DNA from 2 places in the Streptomyces sp. CRCS-T-1 genome. Region 1 is predicted to be linked to the other one. Evidence: riboswitches for the same ligand, from Rfam matches in the RefSeq annotation. Region 1 holds a riboswitch; the other holds the start of a gene.
What was found. A riboswitch is a leader RNA that binds a small molecule or an ion and turns the genes downstream of it on or off. The one in region 1 is predicted to bind S-adenosylmethionine.
Positions count from the first base shown of each region.

Region 2: linked by a shared signal. The riboswitch ahead of NNW99_RS28220 (aminotransferase class V-fold PLP-dependent enzyme) and the one ahead of thrC (threonine synthase) in region 1 are both predicted to bind S-adenosylmethionine.

Region 1 covers NZ_CP101651.1:4,590,619-4,599,105, forward strand. Annotated here, with positions in the region: gene NNW99_RS20905 (ROK family protein) at 1-302, opposite strand, end outside; gene NNW99_RS20910 (ABC transporter substrate-binding protein) at 436-1,689, shown strand; gene NNW99_RS20915 (DUF3263 domain-containing protein) at 1,734-1,982, shown strand; gene otsB (trehalose-phosphatase) at 2,072-2,932, opposite strand; gene NNW99_RS20925 (trehalose-6-phosphate synthase) at 2,939-4,327, opposite strand; gene NNW99_RS20930 (glucosyl-3-phosphoglycerate synthase) at 4,402-5,346, opposite strand; SAM riboswitch class I at 5,502-5,658, shown strand; gene thrC (threonine synthase) at 5,677-6,963, shown strand; gene NNW99_RS20940 (MoaD/ThiS family protein) at 7,055-7,330, shown strand; gene NNW99_RS20945 (cold-shock protein) at 7,779-7,982, shown strand; gene groL (chaperonin GroEL) at 8,316-8,487, shown strand, end outside.
Region 2 covers NZ_CP101651.1:6,231,080-6,239,566, reverse strand. Annotated here, with positions in the region: gene NNW99_RS28235 (response regulator transcription factor) at 1-215, shown strand, start outside; gene NNW99_RS28230 (SLC13 family permease) at 354-1,769, shown strand; gene NNW99_RS28225 (glycerate kinase) at 1,781-2,974, shown strand; gene NNW99_RS28220 (aminotransferase class V-fold PLP-dependent enzyme) at 2,929-4,296, opposite strand; SAM riboswitch class IV at 4,430-4,546, opposite strand; gene trpD (anthranilate phosphoribosyltransferase) at 4,621-5,685, opposite strand; gene NNW99_RS28210 (cytochrome bc complex cytochrome b subunit) at 5,810-7,432, opposite strand; gene NNW99_RS28205 (ubiquinol-cytochrome c reductase iron-sulfur subunit) at 7,429-8,487, opposite strand, start outside.

The DNA.
Region 1 (8,487 bases):
GCGAGCGCGTCACGCAGGGGGACGTCGCGCCAGCCGAGGTTCGCGGCGTAGACGGCGATGCCCGCCGCCTCGTCGACGATGCCGGGCACGGCCACACCGGCGGCGGCCGCGGGCGTGCCGAAGTGCTCGGCGCCGTACGCGTGCAGCTCGGCGGCGAAGTCGAGGATGCCCGCGACGACGGCCTCCGGGCCCTGCTCGCGTCCGGTGGCCCGGCGGGACCGGTGCAGCACCTCGCCCCCGGGCCCGGCCAGAGCGGCCTTCATTCCGGTGCCGCCCACGTCCAGGGCGATGACATGTCTCACGGAACACAGTGTGACCCGGGGACCCGCGAGAGGTCTAGTCCACTCACGTGGTGTAGACCTTATTCCGAATATCGAAAGTTTTCGGTGGCGGTGACGCCAGGGTTGGGGAAGTACAGCGGTGCAGCGGCAGCGGATGGCAGGAACGATCGCGGTGGTGTCCGCACTGGGCATGACGGCGGTCCTCGGCGGCTGCGGCGTGACGGGCGGCTCCGCCGACGTGACCCTGAAGCTGGTCGCCGCCGACTACGGCGACAGCAAGGCCAACAGCTCCCAGAAGTACTGGGACAAGCTCGTCGCGGAGTACGAGGCCGACCACCCCGACGTGGAGATCGACGTCAGCGTCTACTCCTGGAACGACGTCGACCGCAAGGTCCGGGAGATGGTCGCCGCCGGTGACCCGCCGGACATGGCGCAGATCGGCTCGTACGCCGGGTACGCGGCGCAGAACCAGCTCTACAAGGCCGACGAACTGCTCTCCATACCCGTGCAGGCCGACTTCGTCGGGCAGCTCGCCTCCGCGGGGCAGGTGAAGGGCGTGCAGTACGGCATGCCGTTCGCCTCCTCCACGCGCGTGCTCTTCTACAACAAGACCCTCTTCTCCGAGGCAGGCATCACCCCGCCGAAGACCTGGGACGACCTGGCCGACGACGCCGAGGCGCTCAAGGCGGAGGGCGTGACCTACCCGTACGCGCTGCCGCTCGGCCCGGAGGAGGCGCCGGCCGAGACCATGCAGTGGATGCTCAGCGGCGGGGGCGGCTACACCGACACCGTCGACAGCTACGGCATCGACTCCCCCGAGAACGTCGACACCTTCTCCTGGCTGAAGGACGAACTCGTCGGCAAGGGCCTGAACGGGCCGGTCGCGCCCGGGGAGCTGAACCGGGCCGACGCGTACGCCGCCTTCGCCAAGGGCGAGGTCGGCATGGTCAACGGGCACCCGTCGCTGATGAACATCGCCGGGAAGAAGGGCGTCAAGTACGGCATGGTGCCGACGCCGGGCAAGGAGGGCACGAGCAAGTCCACGCTCGGTGTCGCCGACTGGATGACGGCCTTCCGCAAGAACGGCAACCGCGACCAGGTCGGCGACTTCCTCGACTTCGTGTACAGCGAGAAGAACGTGCTGGCCTTCTCCCGCGAGTACGACCTGCTGCCGGTCACCACCTCCGCGTCCGGGACGATGGCCGTGTCCGAGCAGGACCGGCACCTCCGGCCGTTCCTGGAGGAGCTGCTGACCTCCGAGCTGTACCCGGTCGGCAAGACCTCCTGGGCCGACGTCAGCGCCGAGATCAAGCAGCGGATCGGCAAGGCCGTCGCCCCCGGCGGCAGCCCCTCGGTCGTCCTCGGGCAGCTCCAGGCGGAGGCGTCCCGGGCGGAGAACGCGGAGTAGGCGCCGGCTGGGCGCTGTCGGTGGTGGGCGTTACGGTGCCGGGCATGGACGAGGACACGGGTGAGCAGGGGCGGCTCGGGCGGCGGGAGCGGGACATCCTCGCGCTCGAAGGGCGGAGCTTTTCCGGTCCCGGTGCGAAGGAACGGGCCGTGCGGGAGGAGCTGGGGCTTGCTCCTGTGCGTTACTTCCAGCTCCTCAATGCCCTGCTGGACGACCCGAGGGCTCTTGCCCACGACCCGGTGACGGTGAATCGGCTGCGGCGGGTTCGGGAGCGGCGGCGGGCTGAACGCTGAGGTTCGCGGGGTGCGGGCGCGTCGTGGCTGGTCGCGCCCACGCGGCGGAGCCGCAGATCGATACAGCCCCGCGCCCCTTTGGGGCGCCTCTAGTCGAGCCGTTGGGCCAGTGCTGCCAGCAGGCGTACGACGCCCTCCGGGCCCTCCACCACCAGGTCCGCGCGCTCCCGTAGTTCCGTCACCTCGTCGCTGCCGCTGCATACCAGCAGGCCCGGGGTGCCGTTCGTGCGGAGACGGTCGACGGCGGAGAAGGCGGGGAGGTCGCCCAGGTCGTCGCCGCCGTAGAGGACGGAACCGGCGCCGATCTCCTGGGCGAACTCGGTCAGGGCGACGCCCTTGTCCATGCCGGGCGGGCGGAGTTCGAGGACCATGCGGCCGGGTTCGACGATCAGGCCGTGGCGGCCGGCCAGGCCGGTCAGCGGCTCGCGCAGTTGGTCCAGGGTGGCCTGCGGGTCGGCGGCGCGGCGCGTGTGCACGGCCACGGCCCGGCCCTTCTCCTCGATCCAGGTTCCCTGCGACGCCCCGAGCCGTTCGAGGAGTTCGGGCAGTTCCGTGCGGACGCCCGCGACTCCGGGGTGCGGGGGAGGGGCGGTGATCTCGCCGGTACGGGCGTCCCACCGCTCGGCGCCGTAGTGCCCCAGGACGACGAGGTGCTCCAGGCCGGGGACGTCGGCGAAGCCGCCGTTGCGCACCGCGACCTCGGCGGGCCGACCGGTGATCACCGCCACGGCGGCGACCTTCGGCGCGAGCGCCGCCAGCGCGGGCACGGCCTCGGGATGGGCCCGGGCCTTCTCGGGATCGGCGACGATCGGCGCGAGCGTCCCGTCGAGGTCGAGCCCGATCAGGGCCTTGCCGGGATGAGTGAGGAGAGCGTCCAGACCTTCCTGCCCGGCCTTCGTGGCGGGCGCCGGAAGCCCATGATCCCCGTGATCCGTGTGCAGGCTGGTCACCACCGCTCAGCCCCTCAACGCGTCGAGCTGGTCCACGAACCACTGCGCCGGCGGCAGCGCGGTCGCTGCCGCTGCCAGGCGTTTGGCGCGCTCGGCGCGTTCCTCCGGGCGCATCGAGAGTGCCTCGTGGAGGGCCGCGGCCGTGCCGGTGACGTCGTACGGGTTCACGGTGATCGCGTCCTCGCCCAGCTCCTCGTACGCCCCGGCCTCCCGCGACAGCACCAGCGCGCAGCCCGCGTCGGAGACGACCGGGACCTCCTTGGCGACGAGGTTCATGCCGTCGCGGATGGGGTTGACGAGTGCGACGTCGGCCAGCCGGTAGGCGGCCAGGGAGCGTGCGAAGTCGTCCTTGACGTGCAGGACGATCGGCGTCCAGCCCGGTGTCCCGTACTGCTCGTTGATCTCGTCCGCCAGCCGCTGCACCTCGGCCGTGTAGTCGCGGTACACCGCGAGGTCCTGCCGGGAGGGGTAGGCGAAGGCCACGTGTACGACGCGCTCGCGCCACTCGGGGTGGTCGTCGAGCAGCTGCCGGTACGCCAGCAGACCGCGCACGATGTTCTTCGACAGCTCGGTGCGGTCGACGCGGACGATGGTGCGGCGGCCCTCGCCGATCTGCTCACGCAGGGAGGCCATCCGCTCCTCGACGTCCTGCTCGTGGGACCGCTGCCGCAGGAAGTCCGCGTCGGCCCCCAGCCCGTGCACGCCGATCCGCGTGCCCCCGAGTCCGTCGGCGAACCGCTCGGCGCATTCGGCGAACGCGTCCGCCCAGCGCTGGGTGAGAAAGCCCAGCCGGTCCGCGCCCAGCATGCCGCGCAGCACCTGCCCCGCCACATCGTCCGGCAGCATCCGGAAGTACTCGGGCGGCGCCCAAGGCGTGTGCGAGAAGTGCCCGATCCGGACGTCCGGGCGCAGCTCGCGGAGCAGGCCGGGCACCAGGCACAGGTGGTAGTCCTGCACCACGACCGCCGCGCCCTCGGCCGCCTCCTCCGCCAGCGCCTGGGCGAACGCCCGGTTGTACGCCTCGTACGACGCCCACTGCCGCCGGAACTCCGCGTCGAAGACCGGCTCCAGCGGGGTCTGGTACAGCATGTGGTGGACGAACCAGAGCACCGAGTTGGCGACGCCGTTGTACGCGTCGGCGTGCACGTCGGCGGGGATGTCCAGCATCCGTACGCCGTCCTCGCCGACCCCGCGCCGTACGGCCTCGCGGTCGCCGTCGGACAGCGCGGAGCAGACCCACAGCGCGTCCGCGTCCGAGCCGATCGCGGAGAGCCCCGAGACCAGTCCGCCGCCGCCGCGCTTGGCGTTCAGCGAACCGTCCTCGCCCACCGTGTAGGAGACCGGGCCGCGGTTGGAGGCCACCAGCACCCGCGCAGCACCGTACGTAGAAGCCATAGCCCTCAACCTAGCCCGGCCCGGAAACGCTCAAACGTACGGACCTGACCCGACCGGCCGAAAAACAGCCCCGGTCAGGCGGCCTTCCGTGCCTGGTACTCGGCGATCTCCACCATCGGCGGACGCTCCTCGGTGTCCACGGAGTACGTCCGCGGCTCGAAGCCGTCCCCGCCCCGCTCGAACTGCGTCAGGGACGGCCGGATCAGATGCCCGCGGGCCAGCCGGAGCTGGGCCGTGCGGTAGATCGCGGCGGCCATCCGGCCCAGCGCCTGCCCGTCCTGGTGCCGGTGCTTGCGCACCCCGACATCGACCTGGGCGAGCGCGTCGAGCCCCGCCAGGTGCAGGGCGTCGACCAGCATGCCCAGCTCGACGCCGTAGCCGACGGGGAACGGCAGCTGCTCCAGCAGGGAGCGGCGGGCCGCGTACTCGCCGCCGAGCGGCTGCACGAAGCCGGCGAGCTGTGGCCAGTGCATGTTGAGCAGCGGGCGGGCCATCAGCTCGGTGACCCGGCCGCCCTGCCCGGCGGCGCCGCCGAGCGGACGGTCGTACATGGCCTTCACCAGGTCCACGTCCGGCTCGGTGAGCAGCGGGCCGACGATCCCGGAGACGAAGTCGGACGAGAAGTCCCTGAGGTCCGCGTCGACGAAGCAGACGATGTCCCCGCGGGTGGCGAGCAGCGAGCGCCACAGCACCTCGCCCTTGCCGGGCACCGCGGGCAGCCGCGGGAGTATCGCGTCCCGGTGCACCACCGTCGCGCCCGCGGCCGCGGCCACCTCCGACGTACGGTCGGTCGAGCCGGAGTCGACGACGACGAGTTCGTCTACGAGCGGCACCTGCCGCATCAGGTCGTGGCGGATGACGGCCGCGATGTCGCCGACCGTCTCCTCCTCGTTGAGCGCGGGCAGCACGACACTGACCGTCTGGCCCGTGCGCTGCTTGGCGGCGAGTATCTGGTGGAGGGGGCGATCGGTCGCGGACCAGGAACGGGTGCTCAGCCAGCGCTCGACTTCTTCCAGCACCGTGGCGGCTCCTCTGCGTACTCTCGGCGGGACGGACTGTGAGCCATCTCGCGGTTCGGACGACTATCTCAACTGTCCTGGTCGTCGGTTACAGTCTTGAACAACGCGGGTGACCATCGCATGTCCGGGGTCAACCCACGTCGACAACCGAATACAGCTCATCCAGAGGGGCAGAGGGAAACGGCCCGTTGAAGCCCCGGCAACCCTCCAGTCGGTACTCGTAGGTCACTGTCGACCACACGCGCGAGGCTCCCGGCTCGGGAAGGTGCCAAATCCGTCTCACGGCGAGATGCGTCGTGAGGAAGATGAGGAGAAAGGGCCTCGCCTCACATGGCTGCGCAGACTGTTGCAAGCACCACCGAATCCACCGTAGACCTCGGCCCCGCCGCCGCCCTGAGCTGCCGCGAGTGCGGTCACCGCGTCCCGCTCGGCCCGGTCTTCGCGTGCCAGGAGTGTTTCGGCCCGCTGGAGATCGCCTACGACTTCTCGGCCTACGACACCGAAGAGCTCCGCAAGCGCATCGAAGCGGGCCCCGCGAACATCTGGCGCTACGCCCCGCTGCTGCCGGTCCCGGCCGACGTCGCGGACAAGCCGAACATCAACCCCGGCTGGACCAAGCTCGTCAAGGCCGACAACCTCGCCCGTGAGCTCGGCGTCGACGCCGGCAAGCTCTTCGTCAAGGACGACTCCGGCAACCCGACGCACTCCTTCAAGGACCGCGTCGTCGCCCAGGCCCTGGAGGCCGCCCGCGCCTTCGGCTTCACCACCCTGTCCTGCTCCTCCACCGGCAACCTCGCCGGTGCGGTGGGCGCCGCCGCGGCCCGCGCCGGCTTCCGCTCCTGCGTGTTCATCCCGCACGACCTGGAGCAGGGCAAGGTCGTGATGGCCGCGGTCTACGGCGGCGAGCTCGTCGGCATCGAGGGCAACTACGACGACGTGAACCGCTTCTGCTCCGAGCTGATCGGCGACCCGGCCGGCGAGGGCTGGGGCTTCGTCAACGTCAACCTGCGGCCGTACTACGCCGAGGGCTCCAAGACCCTCGCGTACGAGATCTGCGAGCAGCTCGGCTGGCAGCTGCCCGACCAGCTCGTGGTGCCGATCGCCTCCGGCTCGCAGCTCACGAAGATCGACAAGGGTCTGCAGGAGCTCATCAAGCTCGGTCTGGTCGAGGACAAGCCGTACAAGATCTTCGGCGCGCAGGCGCTCGGCTGCTCGCCGGTGTCGACGGCTTTCAAGGCCGGGCACGACGTCGTACGTCCCCAGAAGCCGGACACCATCGCCAAGTCGCTGGCGATCGGGAACCCGGCGGACGGGCCGTACGTGCTGGACATCGCGCGGCGTACGGGTGGTGCGGTGGAGGACGTGAACGACGAGCAGGTCGTCGAGGCGATCAAGCTGCTTGCCCGGACCGAGGGTGTCTTTGCGGAGACCGCCGGTGGGGTGACGGTGGGGGTGGCGAAGAAGCTGCTGGAGAACGGGCTTCTCGACCCGTCATTGACGACCGTGGTGCTGAACACGGGTGATGGGCTGAAGACGTTGGACGCGGTGGCGGGGACCGGGCTGACCGCGACGATTCGTCCCAACCTTGATTCGTTCCGTGAGGCTGGGCTCGTCTGATCGTTGACGGCTGCGGGCCGGTGGGGGGCTGGTCGCGCAGTTCCCCGCGCCCCTAAAGCAGGTCCGCTACCCAACCGGAGGTTTTGAAGTCATGAGCGTCACCGTTCGCATCCCCACCATCCTGCGTACCTACACCGGCGGGCAGGCCGAGGTCGCCGCCGAGGGCGGGAACCTCGGGGAGGTCATCGCCGATCTGGAGAAGAACCACACCGGGATCGCCGCCCGGGTGCTGGACGACCAGGGCAAGCTGCGCCGGTTCGTCAACGTGTACGTCAATGACGACGACGTGCGGTTCGAGCAGGGTCTTGAGACGGCCACTCCGGACGGTGCCGGGGTGTCGATCATTCCGGCCGTCGCCGGCGGCTGAACCGGTCGACCGGCCCGATTATTACCATCGGTAACGGCCGTCACTGAGCGTTGATTGAATTGCCCCCTCCGTGAGAGAAGCGGAGGGGGCAATTCTGTGTGGTTGAGCGCGGTACAGTTGGGGAACGCGATCCCGATCCCCTGATCGGGCACCCTGAATTCCTGCCGCGAGCCCGACAAGATGTAGCCAAAGTGTGTGTGTCTTTCGCGGCTTTTGTTCCCTTTGTGTGGCCCGACTTGCCCTGAAGTCTGGCGAATTCTCCCCACATTCCGGATCCTGTGCGTCCGGAATTCTCGTCCGATTGACCTGTTGCAGAGGGCAGTTGGACAGATACATTCGGCCGCGGTCGACGCGTTCCGGCGCACGCCCCCAATCCGTGGGGGGTGAGGTCTGACCCGGATCCGCGAAGTGCGGATCTGTGCAAGGGCCAGTAATAGGGGAGTTAGGCATGGCTCAGGGCACCGTCAAGTGGTTCAACGCGGAGAAGGGGTACGGCTTCATCGCGGTCGACGGTGGTGCGGATGTTTTCGTCCACTACAGCGCGATTCAGATGGACGGCTACCGCACCCTTGAAGAGGGTCAGCGGGTCGAGTTCGAGATCTCGCAGGGCCAGAAGGGTCCACAGGCCGACATGGTTCGCGTCGCTGCCTGAACGCGCGACCACGACAAACCGCAAGCGGCAGGTCTTCTCTGAAGGGCCCGTACCCCCCGGGGTACGGGCCCTTCGGTCTGTCCGCATGACCCGCCGGACCTCGTTCGCGGCTGGCTGACCGGCCCGCCCGATCCCCGAGAGGCGCTTGCACTCGACATGCCCGAGTGCTAATCATTGCGTTAGCACTCTGAAGGTGAGAGTGACAACGTAAGGACCGGGTCGGTGAGGCCCGCAGGCCGGGTGGGGAAGGAACCACGAGGCTGGCGAGCCGTCCGTCGCGGGCGCGGGCGCGGTCCGAAGTAATCACCCCCAGTCCTGGAGGGACCACTTCACATGGCCAAGATCATCGCGTTCGACGAGGAGGCGCGGCGCGGCCTCGAGCGCGGCATGAACCAGCTCGCGGACGCCGTCAAGGTGACGCTCGGCCCCAAGGGTCGCAACGTCGTCCTCGAGAAGAAGTGGGGCGCCCCCACGATCACCAACGATGGTGTCTCCATCGCCAAGG
Region 2 (8,487 bases), 1.6 Mb from region 1:
CGGTTGATCTGACGGCGCGTGAGTTCGTGCTGCTGGAGCTGTTCCTGCGGCATCCCGGGCAGGTGCTGTCGCGGGAGCAGATCCTGTCGCATGTGTGGGGGTACGACTTCGATCCGGGATCCAACATCGTGGATGTGTATGTGCGGACGCTGCGGAAGAAGTTGGGGGCGGAGCGGGTGGAGACGGTGCGGGGGATGGGGTATCGGGTGCCGTAGTGCCACGTCGTCGAGTTGGCCGGGTGCGGGCTCGTTGTGGCTGGTCGCGCAGTTCCCCGCGCCCCTGGGGCACCGTAGTGAAGGTTCCTTCATGTGGAACTCATCGACGACTCACCGCCCGGGCGAATCCTCGATGGCGTGACCCTGAATCTGCGCTCCACCATCGCCTTGTGCGTGGCGCTGTCGTTGTGTGCGCTGCTCGCGATACCCGTGAACTTCCCGGGACTCGGCGGTGACGCCCGATTCACGCTGGGCGTGTTCGTGCTGGCGACCTGTGCGTGGATCGGGACGTCGATCGACGACACCTATATCGCGCTGGGTGCCGGGCTCGCGCTCACGGTGACCGGGGTGATCAGCAGTGACACCCTGTTCGGCACGCTCGGGGACGACACGGTGTGGCTGCTGATCTGCGCGTTCGTGCTGGCGGCGGCGGTGAGTCGGACCGGGCTCGCGGGCCGGGCGGCGGTGTTCCTGGTCAGTGGGGCACGCACCGTACGGCAGCTGGTGCACCTGACGACGGCCGCGCTGGTCGTCACGGCGTTCGCGGTGCCCGCCACCTCCGGCCGGGCCGCGCTCGCGCTGCCGGTGTTCCTGGCCCTCGCGAAGGTTCTCGCCGACCGGAAGCGACTGGTGGTGATGCTGGCGTTGCTGTTCCCGACCGTGATCCTTCTGTCGGCGGTGGCAACACTGATCGGTGCGGGCGCGCATCTGATCACCGTGTCGGTGCTGTGGGAGACGACCGGGCAGCACATCGGCTTCACTCAGTGGCTGCTGCTGGGGCTGCCGCTGGCCGTGGCCTCGTCCCATCTGGCCGCCGAGCTGGTGCTGCTGACGACGACCCGGCGGGCGGATCGCCGGGGCCCGGTCAGCATCGCCCCGGAGCAGATCCAGCAGCACAGCGAGCAGCCGGTGACCGGCCCCTGGAGCCAGGCCGAGAAGCTCTGCGCCCTGCTCCTGGCCACGGTGGTGCTGCTGTGGTGCGCTGAGCCGCTGCACCGGGTGCCACCCGCCCTGGTCGCGCTGATCGGCGCCGTCATCGCCTCCTCCCCCGCGCTCGGCACCGTCCGTCTGAAGGACGCCCTGAAGACCGTCCCCTGGTCGCTGCTGCTGTTCATGGCGGCGACGATGGCGATGGGCGTCGCGCTCGCCGACTCGGGGGCGGCGAAGTGGCTGGTCTCGGGGCTGCCCACGGGTGAATCGCCGGTGCTGTTCCTCGCGATCGTGATCGCCGTCAGTACGGCGGCCCATCTGGTCCTGCAGTCCCGTTCGGCCCGTTCGTCGGTGCTGGTCCCGCTGGTGGTGGCCGCCGCGATCGGCGTCGGGGTCAACCCGGTCGCCGCCGCGCTCGCCTCCACGGCCGCCGCCGGCTTCTGCCACACCCTGCCCGCCTCGGCCAAGCCGGTGACGCTCTTCGCGCAGGTCCCCGGCACCCCCACCTACACCCCGCGTGACCTGCTGCGGCTGTCCGCGTTCCTGGCGCCGCTGACCGCCGCCCTCGTCCTGCTCTTCGCCGTCGCGGTGTGGCCGCTGCTCGGCGTGTCCGTCACCCGTTGAGGAGAGTCCTGATGCTGACCCGTGTCGTCGTAGCCCCCAGTGGCTTCAAGGAGTCACTGTCCGCGGAGGCGGCGGCCGACGCCATCGCCGCGGGCGTCCGCCGTGTCCTGCCCGACGCCGAGATCGACCTGGTTCCGCTGGTCGACGGCGGCGAGGGCACGGCCCTCGCCCTGGCCGCGGCGACCGGCGGCCGGCTCGTCACCGTGCCCGCCACCGGCCCCGTCGGGGACACCATCGGCGCCCATTTCGCCCTGCTGGGCTCCGGGGACACGGCGGTGGTGGAGATGGCGGCGGTCGCGGGCCTCTCCCTCGTCCCGCGCGACCTGCGCGACCCGGGCGCCACCACCACCTACGGCGTGGGCGAGCTGATCCGCTCCGCGCTCGACCTGGGCGTCCGGCGGATCCTCGTCGGCTGCGGCGACTCGGGCACCTCGGACGGCGGCGCGGGCGCGCTCCAAGCGCTCGGGGCCCGGCTCCTGGACGAGGAGGGCCGGGAACTGCCGCATGGTGGAGCCGCGTTGGCGCGTCTGCACCGCATCGATCCGCGGGGCCTGGACTCCCGGCTGGCGGAGGTGGAGCTGCTCGTCGCCTGCAACCCCTACAACGTGCTGTGCGGCGAGCGGGGCGTCGCCCGGGTCTTCGGCCCGCAGAAGGGCGCGACGCCGGTTCAGGTCGAGGAGCTGTCGGCCGGCCTGGAGAACTGGGCGTTCGTCCTCACCCGCGATGTCGCCGTCCCGGACACCGATCTCCGCTCCGGTCCCGGCACGGGGGCCTCCGGCGGTCTGGGCGCCGGTCTCGCCGCCCTGGGCGCGCGTCTCCTCCCCCGTTTCGACGTGCTGCTGAACCATCTCGACCTGGACGCCCGGCTGGCCCGCGCCGACCTGGTCGTCACCGCCGAGGGCGCCCTGGACCACCAGACACCGCGCGGCAAGGTCCCGGCCGAGGTGGCCCGCCGGGCCAAGCTCCACGGCCGCCCGGTCCTGGCCCTCGCGGGCACCCTCGGCGAGGGCGCGCACGAGGTGCCGGGCGTGGACGCGTGCAGCGGCATCCTGCCGGCGCCGATGGCCCTGGCGGAGGCCCTGATCCGGGCCTCCGAACTCCTCACGGACGCGACCGAACGCGCCCTGCGGATGATCGTCCTGGGCGCCCGGCTACCGGCTCAGGCGGAGGTGTCCGGGACGCAACGGCCGTCCTCCGTGCGGTAGTTCCACCGCGCGCCGTCCTGGACCAGCTCCTTGACGGCGCTCACGAACCGGTCGACGTGCTCGTCGGGCGTGCCCGCGCCGAAGCTCACGCGGATGGCGTTGAGGGACTTCTCGCCGGGAGCCGCCTCCGGGGCGCCGCACTCGCCCTGGGTCTGCGGGTCGCTGCCCAGCAGGGTCCGCAGGAGGGGGTGGGCGCAGAACAGCCCGTCGCGCACCCCGATGCCGTACTCGGCGGAGAGGGCGGCGGCGAAGTGGGAGCTGTTCCAGCCCTCGACGACGAAGGAGAGGACACCGACGCGCGGGGCGTCGTCCCCGAAGAGGGAGAGGATCCGGACCTCCGGCACCTCGGCGAGGCCCGTACGCACCTTCTCGATCAGGTACCGCTCGCGCGCGACCAGGTTGTCGAACCCGGCCTCGGTGAGCGCCGCGCAGGCGGAGGCGATGGCGTAGGCGCCGATGACGTTCGGGGAGCCGGCCTCGTGCCGGGCGGCGCTCTCGTGCCACTCCACGTCGACGCCGCCGTCCGTACGCCGCGCGACCTTGCGCGAGGCACCGCCGCCCGCGAGGTAGGGGTCCGCCTCGCGCAGCCAGTCGGACCGGCCGGCCAGGACACCGGAGCCGAAGGGCGCGTACAGCTTGTGCCCGGAGAAGGCGACCCAGTCGACGTCGAGGTCCCGGACGGACACCGGGTGGTGCGGGGCGAGCTGGGCGGCGTCCAGCACGATCCGCGCGCCATGGGCGTGCGCGGCCGCCGCGAGCTCCCGTACGGGCCACAGCTCGCCGGTGACGTTCGAGGCGCCGGTGACGCAGACGAGGGCCGGGCCGTAGGGCTCGCGGTCGGCGAGGGCGCGCTCCAGGGTCTCGACGGCCTGGCGCGGGCTGCTCGGGGCGTCGAGGTAGGTGACGCGCGCGTTCCGCCAGGGCAGCAGGGAGGCGTGGTGCTCGGTCTCGAAGACGAAGACCTGGCAGTCGGCCGGGAGGGCGGCGGCTAGGAGGTTCAGGGAGTCGGTGGTGGACCGGGTGAACACCACCTGGTCGCCGTCCCGGCAGCCGAGGAAGTCCGCGACGGTCCGCCGGGCGTTCTCGAAGAGGTCGGTCGAGAGCTGGGACAGGTACCCGGCACCGCGGTGGACGCTGCCGTAGTACGGCGCGTAGGCGGCGACGTCGTCCCAGACGCGCTGGAGCGCCGGGGCGCTGGCGGCGTAGTCGAGCGCGGCGTAGGTGACCTCGCCGCCGGTCACGAGCGGCACGGTGACATCCCGGCCGAGAACGGGCAGCGAGGCACAAACGGACCGGTCGGCGGCAGCGGTGGAGACAGACATGGGGGAACTCCCGTGAAGGCAGGTGGAATCCGCCCGCGAGCGCATGCGGCTCGAGCGGGGGCGAAGGAAAAAGGGGGTGCGGAGGCGGGGCTCTGCGGCCCTATCGCATTCGCTGGTTCACGAGAAACTCCTCGTCACGCGCTTGCCACAGACCTCGCTGCCTGCGGCCTGGTCTTCACCCGGGGCACCCCGCCACGGACGGAGGGTTGCCGGACAGTCGGCCGGGGCCTCATGACTGTCACTCATGACCTGATCAGGAAAGTACGGGAAAAGATCGGCGTCCCGCAACCCGAGTCCGGATCGCGGGACGCCGTACGAAATCCGCTAGGCGTTGCTCGCGGCCACCCAGCGCTCCAGAGTCCGCTTCGCGGCCCCTGAGTCGATCGACTCCGCGGCCTTCGCCATCCCGGCACGGACCTGGTCGGCCAGCGGTGCCGCCGTCGGCTCCAGGGCCACCAGCGCGGCCGCCGAGTTCAGCAGGACCGCGTCGCGGACCGGGCCGGTCTCGCCCTCCAGCAGACGGCGGGCGACCTCGGCGTTGTAGGAGGCGTCCGCGCCGCGCAGGGCCTCCACGGGGACCAGTTCGAGGCCCACGTCGCGCGGGTCGAAGGGCTCCTCGGTGACCTTGCCGTCGCGGACGATCCACACCCGGGAGGTGGCGGTGGTGGTCAGTTCGTCCAGGCCGTCGTCGCCCCGGAAGACCAGGGACGAGTTGCCGCGCTCGGCGAAGACGCCCGCGACGATCGGTGCCATGCGCGGGTCCGCCACACCGACGGCCTGGGAACGCACCCGGGCCGGGTTGGTCAGCGGGCCGAGCGCGTTGAACACCGTACGGATGCCGAGCTGGCCGCGGGCCGCGCCCGCGTGGCGCAGGGCCGGGTGGAACTTCACCGCGAAACAGAAGGTGATCCCGGCCTCCTCGGCGACCTCCGCGACCCGGTGCAGGGGCAGCTCCAGATTGACGCCGAGCTTCTCCAGCACGTCGGAGGCCCCGGACGCCGAGGACGCGGCGCGGTTGCCGTGCTTGACGACCTTCGCGCCCGTGCCGGCGACGACGATCGAGGACATCGTGGAGATGTTGACCGTCTTGGCGCCGTCACCGCCGGTGCCGACGATGTCGACCGTCGCCCCGGGCACCTCGATCACATTGGCGTGCGCGTACATCGTCCGGACGAGGCCGTTGATCTCCTCGACGGTCTCGCCCTTGGCCCGCAGGGCCACCACGAAGCCCGCGATCTGCGCCTCGGTCGCCTCGCCGCGCATGATCCGGTCCATCGCCCAGGCGGTGTCGTCCGCGCTCAGGTGCCTGCCGTCCAGCAGGCCGTTCAGCAGGGCGGGCCAGGAGCGGCCCGCCGCGGTGTCGCCTCCAGCGGGGGTCACAGCGCTCATCAGCCGCTCCTGGGTCGTCGTACGTCGCGTAAAGCAGTGGTCCCACCCTATCCAGCCCCGGGCACCACGAAGGGCCCCGTCCGAACACCGGACGAGGCCCTTCTGTGGCGTGGCGAAGCAGCGATCAGTGGTGGCCGTGGCCGCTCGTGATCTCCCGGTACTCCTCGGGGGTGGGCTTGGGGATCTGGGCCCCCTCGCCGAAGTAGGACTCGCTGAGCTTGGCGCGCAGCTTCTCGGAGCCCTTCACCTTGCGCTCGACACCGTTCTCGTCGGTCGTCGCACCGATCTCGGCCGGCTGGTACTGCTCGTGCGCGGTGAGCGTGTACATCTGCTCCTGGCTGAGCGGCTCGTGCACCTCGATGAACTCACCGTGCGGCAGGCGCTTGATGATGCCCGACTCACGGCCGTGCAGCACCTTGTCCTTGTCCCGGCGCTGCAGGCCGAGGCAGATGCGCTTGGTGACGATGAACGCGAGGACCGGTCCGACGAAGAACCCGATCCGGACGAACCAGGTGACCGCGTTGATCGACAGATGGAAGTGCGTGGCGACGATGTCGTTGCCACCGCCGATCAGCATGATGATGTAGCCGGTGATCCAGGCGACACCCACACCGGTACGGGTCGGGGCGTTGCGCGGCCGGTCCAGGATGTGGTGCTCGCGCTTGTCCCCGGTGACCCACGACTCGATGAACGGGTAGAGGGCGATGATCCCGAGGAAGACACCGAAGAGCACCAGCGGGATGAACACGCCCAGGACCAGTGTGTGGCCCCAGAAGTTGACCTCCCAGCCAGGCATCGCGCGGATCAGACCCTCGGCGAAGCCCATGTACCAGTCGGGCTGGGCACCGGTCGACACCTGGTCGGGACGGTAGGGGCCCAGGACCCAGATCGGGTTGATCGTCGCGATGCCGGCGAGGGCCGCGATGACACCGAAGACCAGGAAGAAGAAGCCTCCGGCCTTGGCCATGTAGACCGGCAGCAGCGGCATGCCGACGACGTTCTTGTTGGTCCGTCCGGGACCCGCGAACTGGGTGTGCTTGTGGTAGAAGACCAGGATCAGGTGGCCGACCACGAGCCCGAGCATGATGCCCGGCAGCAGCAGGATGTGGATCGAGTAGAACCGGGCGACGAAGTCGGTGCCCGGGAACTCCCCGCCGAACAGGAACATCGAGATGTACGTGCCCACGATCGGCACGGACAGGATCGCGCCCTGCGTGAAGCGGACACCGGTGCCGGAGAGCAGGTCGTCCGGGAGCGAGTAGCCGGTGAAGCCGGTGAACATGCCGAGGACGAACAGCAGGAAGCCGAACATCCAGTTGATCTCGCGCGGCTTGCGGAACGCGCCGGTGAAGAAGACGCGCATCATGTGCACGAACATGCCGGCGAGGAAGATGATCGCCGCCCAGTGGTGGATCTGCCGGATCAGCAGACCGCCGCGGACGTCGAAGCTGATGTCCAGGGTGGAGGCGAACGCCTCCGACATCAGCTGCCCCTGGAGCGGGACGTAACTGCCGTGGTACTCCACCTCGTTCATCGACGGGTGGAAGAACAGCGTCAGATACACACCCGTGAGGATGATGATGATGAAGCTGTAGAGGCAGATCTCACCCAGCATGAAGGACCAGTGGTCCGGGAAGATCTTGCGCATGTTGGCCTTGGCCAGGGAGTAGATCCCGAGGCGGCCGTCGGCCCAGTCGGCGACCCGCTCACCCGCGGGTGCCTTGCGGCGTGTCTGTGCAGTGCTCATCCGCGCTCCCAGAAAGCAGGGCCGACGGGCTCGTCGAAGTCGCCGAGCGCCTCAAGATAGCCCTCGTCGTTCACGCCGATGCGGAGCTGCGGCAGGGCGTGACCGGCGGGACCGAAGATCACTCGGGCACCGTCGGAGAGGTCGAAGGTGGACTGGTGGCAGGGGCAGAGCACGTGGTGCGTCTGCTGCTCGTACAGGGAGATCGGGCAACCGACGTGGGTGCAGATCTTCGAGTACGCGACGATGCCCTCGTGCGACCACTCGAGCTCGCGCTTGTCCTTGATGTTCTCCGGCTGGATCCGGACGATCATCAGGGCGGCCTTGGCGATCTCGTTCTGGAAATCGTGGTCGTGCTCCTCCAGGCCCTCGGGCTTGGCGAAGGTCAGCGAACCGACCGCGACGTCCGAGGGACGCAGCGGCTCGTCCGTGTTCATGTTGACGAGCAGCTTGCCCTTGGACCACAGGGTGTGGCGGAGCTTGGTGCCGGGCAGCGGGCCGAGGTCGCGCAGCAGCACGACGCCGGAGAGCGGCACCAGCGTGAGCGCGCCGAGCATGGTGTTGCGGATCAGCTTGCGGCGGCCGAGCGCCGACTCCTTGGCGCCCTGCTTGAAGTCCGCGAAGACCTTCTCGCGGACCTCGGGCGTCGCCGCGATCGCGTGCCGCTCGTCGGCGACCTCCACGTCGGACATCAGGGTGCGCGCCCAGTGGACGGCGCCCGCGCCGATGCAGAACAGCGCGATGCCGAGCGTCATGCCCAGCGCGAAGTTCAGCGCGCTGATGTGACCCAGCGGGAAGATGAAGACCGACTTGTCGACCGGGATCGCCACGAACGCGGCGATGAAGGCGACGGTGGCCAGCATCGACACCGTGAACAGCAGGGCGACCGTACGCTCGGACCGCCTGGCGGCCCGCTCGTCGATGTCCTGGATCCGGTGCTCGTGGGGAGGCAGGCCCGGGTCGGCGAAGGGGTGCTTGTCGTCCGGGACGCTCACCGCGTCGTGCCCGTGCTCGTCACGTCCCGCGTGCTCGGCGGGCAGGTTCTCTTCTGGAATGTC